DNA from 2 places in the Phyllobacterium sp. CCNWLW183 genome. Region 1 is predicted to be linked to the other one. Evidence: predicted binding sites of a transcription regulator. Region 1 holds the regulator's gene; the other holds the start of a gene.
The links. Region 1 encodes PhoB, which activates phosphate uptake and scavenging genes when phosphate is short. Its sites were predicted from a motif close to TGTCATNNANCTGTCAT; they were not measured.

Region 1 (6,731 bases):
CTTTGATTTTTTCCTGAGCTGCCGCCGGTCCAAAAGCGGCCATTGTCAAGGCAGCGCCAGCGACGAGCCCGATGAAAGCCCTGCGGCCTAATTGGAAAACAGTTTTCATATCATTCCCCTTATTGTTTATTTTTTGATCACAACCCCATCACCGCTACTTAATAGGCAATGGCAGTTTTTCGCAATGTGAAAGGGAAAATGACAAGAGGATTATCGAAATTCTGCACAGCTCAACTGCGCAAGAGCACCAAAAGAAATTGGCGCCGTGTCGGGCAGGACAGGCGCCATCTCATGCCGGAAGGTCCGGTATATCATGCAGCTCTATTTCGGGCAGCACATTGAACGCTCTGCCGCACCCGGACGATAAAGCCAATTGGGTGGCATTTTCAGAACGTGAAATGCGCGTTCCTGTCTTTGCGGTGCCTGGCTCAGCCTGCCGACGCGCGCCATTAATGTGCGAACCTCATCCGACTTCACGCCATCACTCGCCATCATTTGACGAATGATCGGTTCAGCCAGCAATTCGTTCAGTGTTGGTTCAATCGCTTCCAGCATGATTCTCTCCTCAAATGATGACAGTGCTGGCAATCTGACCGCGCTCAATGTCGCTTGCATGTCGTCATTATGGCGGTTGTAAGAATTGCTTCGGGCGATCTGGAAAATCTCGCCATAAAGTGGAAAAACCAAAAGCAATCAATGGACGCATGCGCATGCATCATTTGAATTTTGCTGCCAAGCGGCTTAGGGTCAGGGCTTGTCGCTATAACCAAAAGACGCCCGAAACGGCATATTTTCCCGCAGTTCGAATAATTCAAAGACTGTTCCATGCTCCGTAAGTTTACATTGCGTCGTCTCGGCGTCTTCTCCATTTTTCTCGCACCGAGCCGCTTGCGTGCCTTTGCACGAAGTCATGAAGCAGGTCTTGTTCTAGTGGCCGTACTCGTCGGCATTGTTTCAGGTTTCGTCGTGACTGCGATGAGCCGCATCGCCCAATATCTGCACTTGGTGATCTTCAACCTGCAACCCGGTGAACGTCTGTCATCATCAATGTCCGCAAGTCATACGGCGCTCTTTTTCGCTCCAATTGTGGGAGGCGCTATTCTTGGTGTCCTGCTCTTCCTTCTGGCGCTCTACCGTAAAAAGCCGATTGTCGATCCGATTGAGGCGAATGCCCTGCATGGTGGCCGGCTCTCACTCAATGACAGCATCATCGTCACCGTCCAGAATCTGATTTCCAATGGCTTTGGCGCTTCCGTGGGGCTGGAGGCAGGTTATACCCAGCTCGCCTCCGGTTTGGCGTCGAAGTTTGGTCTGTCCTTGCGCTTGAGACGTTCGGATATGCGCATCCTCGTTGGTTGCGGCGCTGCCGGCGCTATCGCCGCCGCGTTCAACGCTCCGTTGACTGGCGCATTCTATGCCTTCGAGCTGATCATTGGTTCCTATACTATTTTAAGCCTGACACCCGTTGTTGCCGCCGCACTTGTATCCAATCTTGTCGCGCGGGCACTTGCCGGTGATAATTTCGTTATCGACATTGGCGAGTTCGGCACCGTTGTTCCCGCCGACTATGTCCCGGCGCTTCTCCTCGGCTTGCTTTGTGCCGGTGCTGGTATCGCGCTGATGAAGGGCGTCGCTTTCGTTGAAGAACTCGCCCGCAAAAGCTTCATCCCATTCTGGATGCGACCCGTCCTTGGCGGTGCGGTTGTCGGCGGACTGGCCTTGATTTCACCGCAGGTGCTGTCGGGAGGTCATGGCGCGCTGCATCTCAATCTGGATTACACAGGGCCTATTGCCGGCATTATCGGTATTATCCTGCTGAAAGCGCTTGCGTCCGCCATTTCCATCGGTTCGGGTTTTCGCGGGGGCCTGTTCTTCGGCTCACTTTTCCTAGGTGCACTCCTTGGCAAACTCTTTGCTTTTTCCGCACCCTATGTCTTTGCCCACGCAACCCTGACGCCGGTGACCTATGCGGTTGTCGGCATGAGCGCTCTGGCAGTCTCGGTGATCGGTGGCCCTTTGACGATGACCTTCCTCGCATTGGAAATCACAGGGGACTTTCCGATAACGGTTCTCGTGCTTGCCGCTGTCATTGCGGCATCCATTACAGTCCGGAACACATTCGGCTACTCCTTTGCCACATGGCGCTTTCACTTACGGGGTGAAAGCATCCGTAGCGCCCACGATGTGGGTTGGATTCGCAATCTGACAGTGGCCAAGCTGATGCGTACAGATGTGCGCACGGCTTCCGACAAGATGAGCATCAGCGAATTCCGTCAGGAGTTTCCGCTCGGCTCAACGCAACGTGTCATCATTGTCAGCGATGAGAATAAGTATGTCGGCATCATAATCGTTGCGGAAGCGCATTCAGGCATCACGGAGACAACCGATGAAGCGCAACCTATTGGCCCATTGATCAAATATCAGGGTGAGTATCTACAACCGCAAATGAATGCGCGACAGGCCGTACGCCTGTTCGACAATGCCGAAGCCGAAGCTTTGGCCGTCGTTAATGACATTGTGGAACTGAAGGTCGTCGGACTTTTGAGCGAAAGCCACACGCTGCGGCGATACAGTGAAGAGCTTGACCGGCAGCGCCGACACGTGTCCGGCGAAATCTGATCACTCATCATATTCGCAAATTTTAACCCCATTTTAACCACGGTTTGTTGCAATGCGTAACATTGTGTTACTGTAATTGGAATCAAACCGGGGCAATCTCTTGCAATCAGGCACCAAGCCAGTTGGGAAATCATCTCCCGTCAACGGAAACTCCGCATTGGCATCAATGTGCAGCTTCTGGGGACTGCTTAGGGCGTACTGGACCTCCGAGCGCTGGGTTGAAGCCTGGACGCTGACAATCGCCATTGCGCTTTTGACCGCCGCAGCCAGCAAGGCCAGCGTCTGGATGGCGATGGCGTCGGGCGAGTTGATCAACTCGCTGGTCGATATACACGACCCTTTTGTCGTTAATCCGCTCAATGTGATCCTCGCAAATGCCGGTATTCTCGTTGCAATTGTTGCAGTCAAGGAAATTGGTTTCATCGGTGTCCGTCATCTCCTTTCGACAACCTTGCATCGTAAATGGCGCGGCTGGCTCAATGGCCGCTTCGGTGAGGCGCTGCTTGATGAACAGCACACACATTATCATTTGCAGCAGGGAAGTTCGGCGGAGCAAACTCCCGACAATATCGACCAGCGCATTCAGGAATCCATCAAGGGAATGACCGGCGGCGCCATTGGGCTGGCCATGGGCGTGCTGGGCGTCACAATGTCCATTCTTTTCGTGGGCCAGAAACTCATTGAACTTTCAACGCCAATACCCGGCCTTGATTTTCTTGGAGATTATGGCAGTGCCACGCTGGCCTTTACGGGCATTGCGCTCTACGTGCCGCTCAGCACATGGATTGCCATGCGTATTGGCCGCGCTCTTGAAAAACTCACCCTCGCCATGCAGCAATCCGAAGGCAGTTACAGAAGTGAGCTGACCACATTGTTGCGCCGCAGCTTTCAGGTTGCCGCTGCCAATGGCGAGACTGTTCAAAAGTCGTTAAATGACAAGCTTTACAGAAGCGTCGACAATAATTGGGGGCGTTTCAATGTGTTCGATGCCTGCTATATGTCGTTCACCTCGATCTACAATTTCTTTTCCGCCCGTATTGTCGCCTATATACCCGGTCTTCTGCCCTATATGGGTAATACGATCAGCTTCAAGAACTATATTACCGGTTCCGAGCTTGTTGGTTCGATGATCAATGAATGCTCCTGGTTTATCCATGTCATGCCCGCAATTGCCAATTTGAAGGCAAATGCACGGCGCGTTACCGAATTGGCCCAAGCGGTCGAGCGTGTCAGCCAGCCCTCGGAATATTATCGGTCCACCGGTGTCAGTGAGTTCAAATTTGCAACACAGCATGAAGCCTTTGGCGTCTCGGTGCGGGGACTTGAATTGATGCACCGCGACAGCGAGGCCAAAGCTTTTCTCACGCTTGGAAATATGCGGTTGCGCAAGGGCCAATGGGCTTACATCAAGGGCGATTCCGGTAGTGGAAAAACCTGTTTGCTCAAAGCAATGAACGGGCTTTGGGGTTATGGCCGTGGTGAAATCTTTTACCCGAAAGATGCGGCAACGATGTATGCGGCGCAAGAGGTCAAACTTCCCGGCGTCTCGCTGAAACAGCTCGTATGCCTCCCAATGGATGAAAGCCGTTTTGGCGATTCCTCCGTTGCGGCCGCCCTGCACCGCGCCGGCATGGGCGACTTTATTGAAAACCTTGGTGAAGAATGCCGCGATGGCACGTCTTGGGACCAGCTCCTGTCGGGTGGTCAGAAGCAGAAATTGGTGCTTGCGCGCATATTGCTGCACAAGCCTGCGGTTTTGTTTCTTGATGAAGCAACCGGCGCGCTGGACCCGGACTCCAAGATCGCCTTCCATCAGGCCATCAAGGATCATTGCGCCGGAACCACCGTTATCAGCGTGATGCATGAGATCGAAGCGCCACGCTCGGTTTCCGGCGAAAACTTCTATACGCATATTTTGGAGATCAATGGCGGCACAGCCATCCAGCGGCCACTTCTGGAGACATTGGTCGAGCCAGATCCGCTACCAGCAACAAACTTCCCGCTGATTGCCGCCGAATAGCCCTTTTCGGAACACCGCGCTTTTTGTCCGGTAGAAGCAGTTCTGTTTAAATGAGACTACCGGTCATTTGCGCAAGCCATCTCTAGCGCAAATTGGCTCATATAACGCCGATTCTGTTTCCCGGCCGAGACAGAAATTCGATAAAGAAAAACGCGCTTTAATCCTATCCGAAGGAATAGCCTGCACCGCGCACGGTCCGGATCGGATCAAGCGATCTGCCAATATTGATTGCCTTGCGCAAACGGCCAACATGCACGTCAACCGTGCGGTCATCGACGTAAATATCCGCGCCCCATACATTGTCCAGGAGCTGTCCGCGCGAGAACACCCGGCCTGGAGACTGCATCAGGAATTCCAGCAGGCGGAATTCTGTCGGTCCGAGCTTGAGTTCACGCTCTTTGCGGAAAACCCTGTGCTGTTCGCGGTCAAGTTTCAGATCTCCAAAGCTCAACACATGCGACAAGAGACTTGGATTGACCCGGCGTAGCATGGACTTGATGCGTGCCAGCAATTCCGGTGTCGAGAACGGCTTGACCATGTAATCATCCGCACCGGTTGAAAGACCGCGAACACGCTCGCTTTCTTCACCGCGCGCGGTCAACATGATGATCGGCAGGATTTCTGTCTCGCGCCGAGCACGCAGGCGGCGGCAAAGTTCAATACCGGAAAGGCCTGGAAGCATCCAATCGAGGATCAGCAGATCCGGCACCTTTTCGCGCAAGGCGATTTCGGCTTCGTCACCACGGCTGATGGTTTCGACAATATAGCCTTCTGCCTCCAGATTATAACGCAGGAGAACACTGAGGGCATCTTCGTCTTCAACGACTGTGATTCTGGGAGCTATAGGCATGGTCTGCTTCCGGCAATTATGGCGTTACTGGCTCGTCAAGAATAACGGTATGCGACTGATCTTCCTTCGGGCGTTCCGCCGGAAGCTGTGTTCCCGTTACAATGTAATAGACCGTCTCGGCGATATTGGTGGCATGGTCACCGATGCGCTCAATATTCTTGGCGCAGAACAAAAGATGCGTGCAAGCGGATATGTTGCGCGGATCTTCCATCATATAGGTCAGGAGTTCGCGGAACAGCGACGTGTAAAGCGCATCAATCTCATCATCGCGTTCACGGACGATATTGACCTGTGCCACCGAGCGTGTCGCATAAGCGTCGAGAACATCCTTAAGTTGTGTCAATGCCAGTTCTGCGATGGTCTGCAGGCCGCGATAGACAGAGAGCGTCTGGCGCGTATCGTTGACGGCTACGACACGCTTGGCAATGTTCTTGCCAAGATCGCCGATACGCTCAAGATCGGATGAAATGCGGATCGTACCGATTACTTCGCGCAAGTCGATCGCCATTGGCTGGCGCTTGCCGATGATGGTGATCGCCTTTTCGTCAATCTCGCGCTGACCGGCGTCGAGGATAAGGTCGTCAGAGATCACGCGCTGGGCAAGCGCATTGTCCGAATTGACCATGGCCGACACAGCCTGTTCGACCATGCGCTCCGCATGTCCGCCCATCTCTGCAATCTTGTGCGTCAGAAACTTCAGTTCATCGTCATAAGAGCGGACGGTGTGTTGTGCTGTGTCAGTCATTGTCTAACCCTCTTCCCGTGAGATCAACCGAAACGTCCGGTAATGTAGTCCTGCGTGCGCTTTTCGGTAGGGCTGGTAAACATCATTTCAGTGTCACCGACTTCAACAATATTTCCAAGATGGAACATTGCCGTGCGTTGCGACACGCGTGCCGCCTGCTGCATTGAGTGCGTGACGATGACGATCGTGTAGTTCTGGCGCAATTCGTCGATCAGTTCTTCAACCTTTGCCGTCGCGATAGGATCAAGCGCCGAGCAAGGCTCGTCCATCAAAATCACTTCCGGGCTGACCGCAATGGCGCGCGCGATGCAAAGACGCTGCTGCTGTCCGCCGGAAAGACCTGTGCCAGATTCATGCAGACGGTCTTTCACTTCCGCAAACAGGCCTGCGCGCTGCAGGCTTTTTTCCACGATTTCGTCGAGATGACTCTTGCTTTTGACAAGACCATGAATGCGCGGGCCATAGGCAACATTTTCGAAGATCGACTTCGGAAATGG
Region 2 (6,731 bases), on a different contig from region 1:
AACCGGAGTAACAAAATGGCTAACAGCCGCCCCCTTACCAATGTTCAGCAGCGCGATGTCAATGCGATCCTCCATCCCTATACCCCCTTGCACAAATTGCAGGAAAACGGCCCCTTGGTGATGGGGCATGGCAAGGGCGTTTATCTCTACGACACGCAAGGCAAGGAATATATTGAGGGCATGTCCGGCCTGTGGTGCGCGGGTCTTGGCTTTGGCGACGAAGAGATGATCGAGGCTGCGACGGAACAGATGCGCACCCTGCCCTATTACCACCTCTTTGGCGGCAAGGGCATGGAACCGGCGATCGAGCTTGCTGAAAAGCTCAAGGAAATAGCGCCTGTACCGATTTCAAAGGTTTTTTATACCTCGTCGGGTTCAGAAGCGAATGACACGCAGGTCAAGCTTGCCTGGTATTACAACAATGCCCTTGGCCGCCCGAAAAAGAAGAAGATCATTTCCCGCGTCAAAGCCTATCATGGCGTGACCATCATGGCTGCATCGCTGACCGGCCTGCCTTATAATCACATGGGTTGGGATTTGCCGGTCGAAGGCATTTTGCATACGGATTGCCCGCATTATTATCGCTTTGGCCAGGAAGGCGAAAGCGAGGCGGAGTTCGTTGCGCGTCTGGCCACATCGCTGCGCGATATGATCGAGCGTGAAGGTCCGGAAACCATCGCTGCTTTCATCGCCGAGCCTGTCATGGGCGCTGGCGGGGTGCTCGTGCCGCCTGCCAGCTATTTCAGCGCCATTGAGCCGATTCTGCGCGAACACGATATCATGATCATCGCAGATGAGGTTATAAACGGCTTCGGCCGCACCGGAAACTGGTGGGGCAGCCAGAGCGTTGGCATGACGCCGACAACCATTTCAGCAGCCAAGCAGTTGACCGCTGCCTATTCACCGCTTGGTGCAGTGCTGGTGCCCGAAGACATCTATCAGGCCTATGTGGATCATAGCGCTCAAATCGGTACATTTGGCCATGGCTTCACCTATGGCGGGCATCCGGTTGGCTGCGCCCTTGGCGTCAAGGCAATCGAGATTTATCAGCGCCGCAATATTGTGGATTATGTGCGCGGCCTCACCCCGCTTTTTGAAGCACGCCTTGCCAAGGTGAAAGATCACCCCTTGGTTGGGGAAGTGCGTAATTGCGGTCTGATGGGCGCGGTAGAACTTGTGGCCGATAAAGCAACAAAGCGCCCGTTCAATCCCGCCCATGCGGTCGGCCCCGCTCTGGCGCGCTTCCTGGAAGGTCATGGTGCAGTGCTTCGCGCTGTCGGCGACAGTATCGCATTCTGCCCGCCAATGATCATCACGGAGGACGAGCTGAACGAGCTGTTCAACCGCTTCGAACTCGCCTTGGCAGACACGGAAGCCTATGTTTCAACGGGCGGTTTGCGCGCCGCTTGATGCGATAGCGGTTTGCAGCGGTTTTTAATGCGTGGTTCGACAAGCTCACCATGAGGAAGAATGGTAGGCTGCACGATGGTTTGCCTTCGCAGACTTCGCGCTCCCTGCAATTAACTCCATTCCTCATGGTGAGCTATCTTGAGCTTGCCGAAGGGCGAACCACGCACCACCGCTTTGCCCATGTGAGAGCAGAGCGAACCAACCTAAATTCGTGGCTTTCAAACGGCGTAAAAGTCTGCAATTCAATAGGCCACACCAGGGTTTGTTAAAGGTTGTGCATGCGCATGTGCTTACAGGGAGTTCCGGGCGTGTAGGCCGCGCTATTTTTGGCGCCTTGTCTGAAAAACATGAGGTCGTTGGAATAGATCGATCGGCCTTTTCCACGACGCATGTTGTCGGTGATTTCGCCAATGAAGTGCTGCTTCGCTCAGCCTTCAAAGGCGCCGATGCCGTTATTCATACAGCAGCTTTGCATGCGCCCCATGTCGGAACGACACCGGACGAGGAATTTCAGCGTATCAATGTTGAAGGAACCCGTCTTGTCGCGAAGGCGGCGATTGCTGCTAGCGTAAAACGCCTTGTCTTCACCAGCACAACAGCCCTGTACGGATATGCCGTTTTTCCCGGTTCCTGCACATGGATCGACGAAAATACGCCGCCAGTGCCGAAAAGCATTTATCACCGGACAAAACTTGAGGCCGAGTGCCTTCTGGAAGACATGGCTTCTAGCGAATTGGCCGTGAGGGTTCTGCGCATGTCCCGCTCCTTTCCGGAACCGGGCGATGTAATGGCTACATACAGGCTGCATCGCGGCATTGATATTCGCGACGTGGCTGATGCCCATTTGGCCGCGCTGACAAATGGCGGAGCAAATTTTCAACGCTACATTATCTCGGCGGCAACGCCTTTTACAAAGCAGGACTGTCAAGCACTGGCGATTGACGCAGCTTCCCAGATCAGATTGCGCGCGCCAGATCTTGCCGACGCATTCGAGCAGCGAGGTTGGAGCCTTCCGAACTCCATTGATCGCATATATGATTCCAGCCAGGCTGAACGCGCTCTTGGATGGCAAGCGCGCTTTGGTTTTGGCGAAGTGCTGGCACAAATGGACCGGCGTAGTCTGGAAATCTTGCCTGCGGGCGCTTTGATCAGCAGAAAAGCGGAGTAGACTTTGCAAAGCGTTGCGCTGGAGGATTGATCGCTTAAATCTCGCGACCAATCCCCAGCAGCAATATCTATTACTTCGCTTTCAGCAGGTCGCCGACTTCCAGAATGACGAATTCATTGTCATCCGCCTTGTCGACCGCGCGGCCTGCGGAGAATGGGAGATTATTGTCATTGCCGACGATGATGTGGCTATCGTCTACAATATCGACATTTTCAATGGTGACAAAAGGCATATCGTAGAAGCCTTCGCCGCCGCCTTGACGTTTCTTGTTGTCGGGATCAGCGATTTTTAGCAAATCGATATATCCGATCTTGCGCACCGCCTTATCCACATTCGCGTCAGTCATTTCGATCTTGTAGATGCGCTTGTGCTTGGATGGTTTGTCAAAGCAATCGGGCGTTGGCGCCTTGGGGTCAGCGCAAGCCTTCGCGGCAGTTCCCGCGCCATTGTCACGCTCGATTACCAGCGCCGTTGTCGCATCGATCATGTTGAAATCGCCAATGGCCTCGCCACCTGCGGAAAGGGGATAAAGCCAGCTGCGACCCGTCCAGTTTTTGGACGCAATATCGAATTCAATTACCCGCAATGCGGGCTGGTCATCAACCTTCTCAACAGCGCCGTCGTCCCCGAAAAGCGGACCTTCAAGCAGTGCATATAATTTGGTGCCGTCTTTTGATTGCGCCAAGCCTTCATAACCGCCGGAACGTTTCAGATTAAAGGCCGGATTTTTGAGCGTCGGATTGGCTGGTAGCGTGATTGCAGGATTATCCGGCGAGCGAACATCCTTGTCGCCAACCTTGGTCGCGACGACATCCGTAACCTTGCCATCCATTGTTACCTTGATCAAATATGGGCCGAACTCTTCGCCCAGCCAGAAACCATCGGCAACCGGCTGGATGGATTCAATATCGAGATCGCTGCCCGTCAGGTAGCGTGTGTCGCTGGCCTCCATGACAATGGGGAAAGGCACTTTCTTGTCTGGGTCAGTCAGGAAAATCGTCTGCTTGCGCTCGACTGTTCCCTTGTCCCAATCAAACGCCAGATGGTGCAGCATCAACATTGCATCGACCGAATTCAGCTTCGTTCCAAAGCCATTATCCGACAATGACCAATATGTTCCATCGCCAATCGCCTTGATGCCGGAGAAGCCCTGCAAAGGTTGTCCATCAAAGGGTAATGACAAGCCGGTCAGCCTTACCCCATCCTTGCCCGGCACTGTTCCGAGTTCCACAGCACGCTTGCGATCAGCGGTTGTAAACTTGCCTGCATGAGTCAGATGTTCCGGCGCGTTTTCCGGTGCCTTCACCATTGTGTTGGCAGGAAGGATCGCATGGGAAACGAGTTTGGCGGGAAACTCCTGTTCAGCCGCCAAGGCCGGCAATGCCATCATGGCGGTGGTAAGAAACAGAGCAGCGGAAATTGAGCGCATGGAGCATCACCATCAAGTTTGAAGTAAAAGTGTCCAGCAACGCTTAGGTGCTCTTTGTGTCCGTGATTTTATGGTTTCATGACATCCTGATGAAGGAGAGCACGCATCGTTTGTGAAGTTTGGAGGAGTAACCCAGATATTGTGATGAAACGGGCAAAAATTCTGATGGAGAACGGATTCAGGAACCGGATCACCGCAAAATTGATGAAACTTGCCGAAGAATCGCCGATTCTTCCCCAAAATTCTCTACTTCGAATTGCAATTTGATTGCGTTAAGTTGCAATCAAGCATTTGGAGTACCTGGCTTCTCACTTTCAATCACATCGTTCAGCCGAACGAAACGGAAGCCCTTTTGCTTCAGTGCCAATATGCCTTTTACCACCCCGGCCCCTGCCGTCCGACTCGGCTGATTGATATGGGCGATGATGACATCGCCGTCTTTTGCGGCGGAAATCCGCTGCTCCACTTGGCCCGCAAGCAAGGATGCCCCCATGTCGGCATTGAGCGAATATCCTGCAACCCGGTACCCCATTTCATGAATGAGTTTCACTGCATCGTCGCTATAGCGAGCAGTCGCGTCGCGGTACCAGACAGGTTTTCCGGCGGTGGCGATCTGCATCGCATTTACACCACCTTCAATCTCAGATCGTATCGCGGGCAATGATCCGGCGGTCTTCAATCCAAACATCAAAGGCTGGTTATCGATGGCTGGAACATGGTTAAGCCCATGATTTTCCAATTCAAAAAGTTCTGGGTGCGCCTTCATGATTGCCACCGAAGCAGCATTGCGCTTCAACCATCGGCCAGTAACGAAAATCGTTGCAGCGATCTTGTTCTCCACCAAAAAGCTGAGAATTCTCTGATCAGTCTGGCCTGAACAGGCGTCAAGAGTGAGCGCGACCTGCGGCGCCGCAGCTCCGCCCTTTGCAATGTAAAGTTGTGGCTCGACAAAATGCGGATGGTTGCCCGCATTGGCAGCAGTTGCTGCGAGCGCGATGGAACATGTGACTTGAACTGTGGTGATAAAACGCATGATATATTGCCGCAAGACGAGAGAACCTGCGGCGAACAGCACTTGGAACTAAGCGGAATTATGGCAATAAGCCTTTATTTTCCTTTGGTTTTTGCTGATGCCTGCGCCGCGGCAAGCCGGGCAATAGGCACCCGGAACGGTGAACAGGAAACATAGTCCAGTCCTACCTGATCGCAAAAATGGATCGATGCCGGATCGCCGCCGTGCTCCCCGCAAATTCCAAGTTTTATGTTTGGCCGGGTTGCCCTGCCTTTTTCCGCGGCCAGCTTCACCAGTTCGCCTACGCCATCCACGTCAATCGACACAAATGGGTCCTGCTCAATGATACCCTTGAGCTGGTAAGTCATCAGGAACGAAGATGCATCATCGCGGGATATTCCGAACGTCGTCTGGGTCAAGTCATTGGTTCCAAACGAGAAAAACTCGGCAGCCTCCGCAATTGAATTGGCACGGATCGCGGCTCGTGGCAGTTCGATCATCGTACCCACAAGGTAACTGATCTTGATTTCAGTCTCCTTCATCACATCCGCCGCAACCGCATCGATCCGCGCTTTCACAAAATCCAATTCAGCTCGAAGACCGACGAGCGGCACCATGATTTCCAGCTCGACCGGTGCGCCAGTCAATTTGGCCGCTTCCACCGCCGCTTCGAATATGGCGCGGGATTGCATCTCGGCAATTTCCGGGTAGGAAATTGCCAAACGGCAACCGCGATGTCCCAGCATGGGATTGAATTCATGTAAGGATTCTGTTCGCTCCCGTAATTTGTCGGAGCTGATCTTCATGGCTGCCGCGACTTCGGCGATTTCCTCGTCTGTCTTCGGCAGGAACTCGTGAAGTGGTGGATCAAGCAGGCGAATCGTTACGGGCAGGCCGTGCATAATTTCAAATAACTCAATGAAATCAGCGCGTTGCATTGGCAGCAGCTTATCCAGAGCAGCGCGTCGACCCTTCTCGCTTTCTGCCAAAATCATTTCGCGCATGGCAATAATGCGCTCGCCTTCAAAGAACATATGCTCCGTTCGGCATAGGCCGATCCCCTCGGCGCCAAAGGAACGCGCCGTACGGGCATCATTGGGAGTTTCGGCATTGGCGCGCACTTTCATGCGGCGGGCACCATCTGCCCATTCCATGATCTTGCCAAAATCGCCCGACAATTCAGGTTGAAGCATTGGCACAGCGCCCTTCAAAACCTGACCGATTCCCCCGTCAATCGTAATGATATCGCCCTTTTTGAGGGTAACGCCCATAGCGAGCAGTGTCTCGTTTCGATAGTCAACACGAAGCGCCCCAGCGCCTGAAACGCAGGGTTTCCCCATGCCGCGCGCCACCACGGCAGCATGACTTGTCATGCCGCCGCGTGTGGTCAGAATTGCTTCTGCAGCATGCATGCCGTGAATGTCTTCAGGGCTGGTTTCAATACGGACCAAAATGGCCTTGCGGCCCTCTGACTTCAATTGTTCCGCATCTTCCGACGAGAAGACAATCTCACCAGTAGCCGCGCCAGGCGATGCGGGAAGACCCGTTCCGATAACTTCGCGCTTAGCCTTCGGGTCGATTGTCGGGTGCAGCAATTGATCCAAAGATGCAGGCTCAATGCGCAAAACAGCCTCATCGCGGGATATCAAACCCTCATCCGCCATCTCAACTGCAATCTTCAGCGCAGCCTTGGCGGTGCGCTTGCCGGATCG

Region 2: V9K95_RS10790 (esterase-like activity of phytase family protein) is a predicted target of PhoB. The motif match lies at 4,075-4,091, and genes of this name have one in related genera.

Annotation. Positions count from the first base shown of each region.
Region 1 covers NZ_JBBCBN010000010.1:129,772-136,502, forward strand. Annotated here, with positions in the region: gene V9K95_RS21355 (BMP family protein) at 1-109, opposite strand, end outside; gene V9K95_RS21360 (hypothetical protein) at 322-555, opposite strand; gene V9K95_RS21365 (chloride channel protein) at 826-2,619, shown strand; gene V9K95_RS21370 (ABC transporter ATP-binding protein/permease) at 2,786-4,639, shown strand; gene phoB (phosphate regulon transcriptional regulator PhoB) at 4,803-5,489, opposite strand; gene phoU (phosphate signaling complex protein PhoU) at 5,506-6,234, opposite strand; gene pstB (phosphate ABC transporter ATP-binding protein PstB) at 6,258-6,731, opposite strand, start outside.
Region 2 covers NZ_JBBCBN010000004.1:88,170-94,900, reverse strand. Annotated here, with positions in the region: gene V9K95_RS10800 (aminotransferase) at 16-1,410, shown strand; gene V9K95_RS10795 (NAD-dependent epimerase/dehydratase family protein) at 1,697-2,578, shown strand; gene V9K95_RS10790 (esterase-like activity of phytase family protein) at 2,649-4,007, opposite strand; gene V9K95_RS10785 (polysaccharide deacetylase family protein) at 4,291-5,040, opposite strand; gene ppdK (pyruvate, phosphate dikinase) at 5,115-6,731, opposite strand, start outside.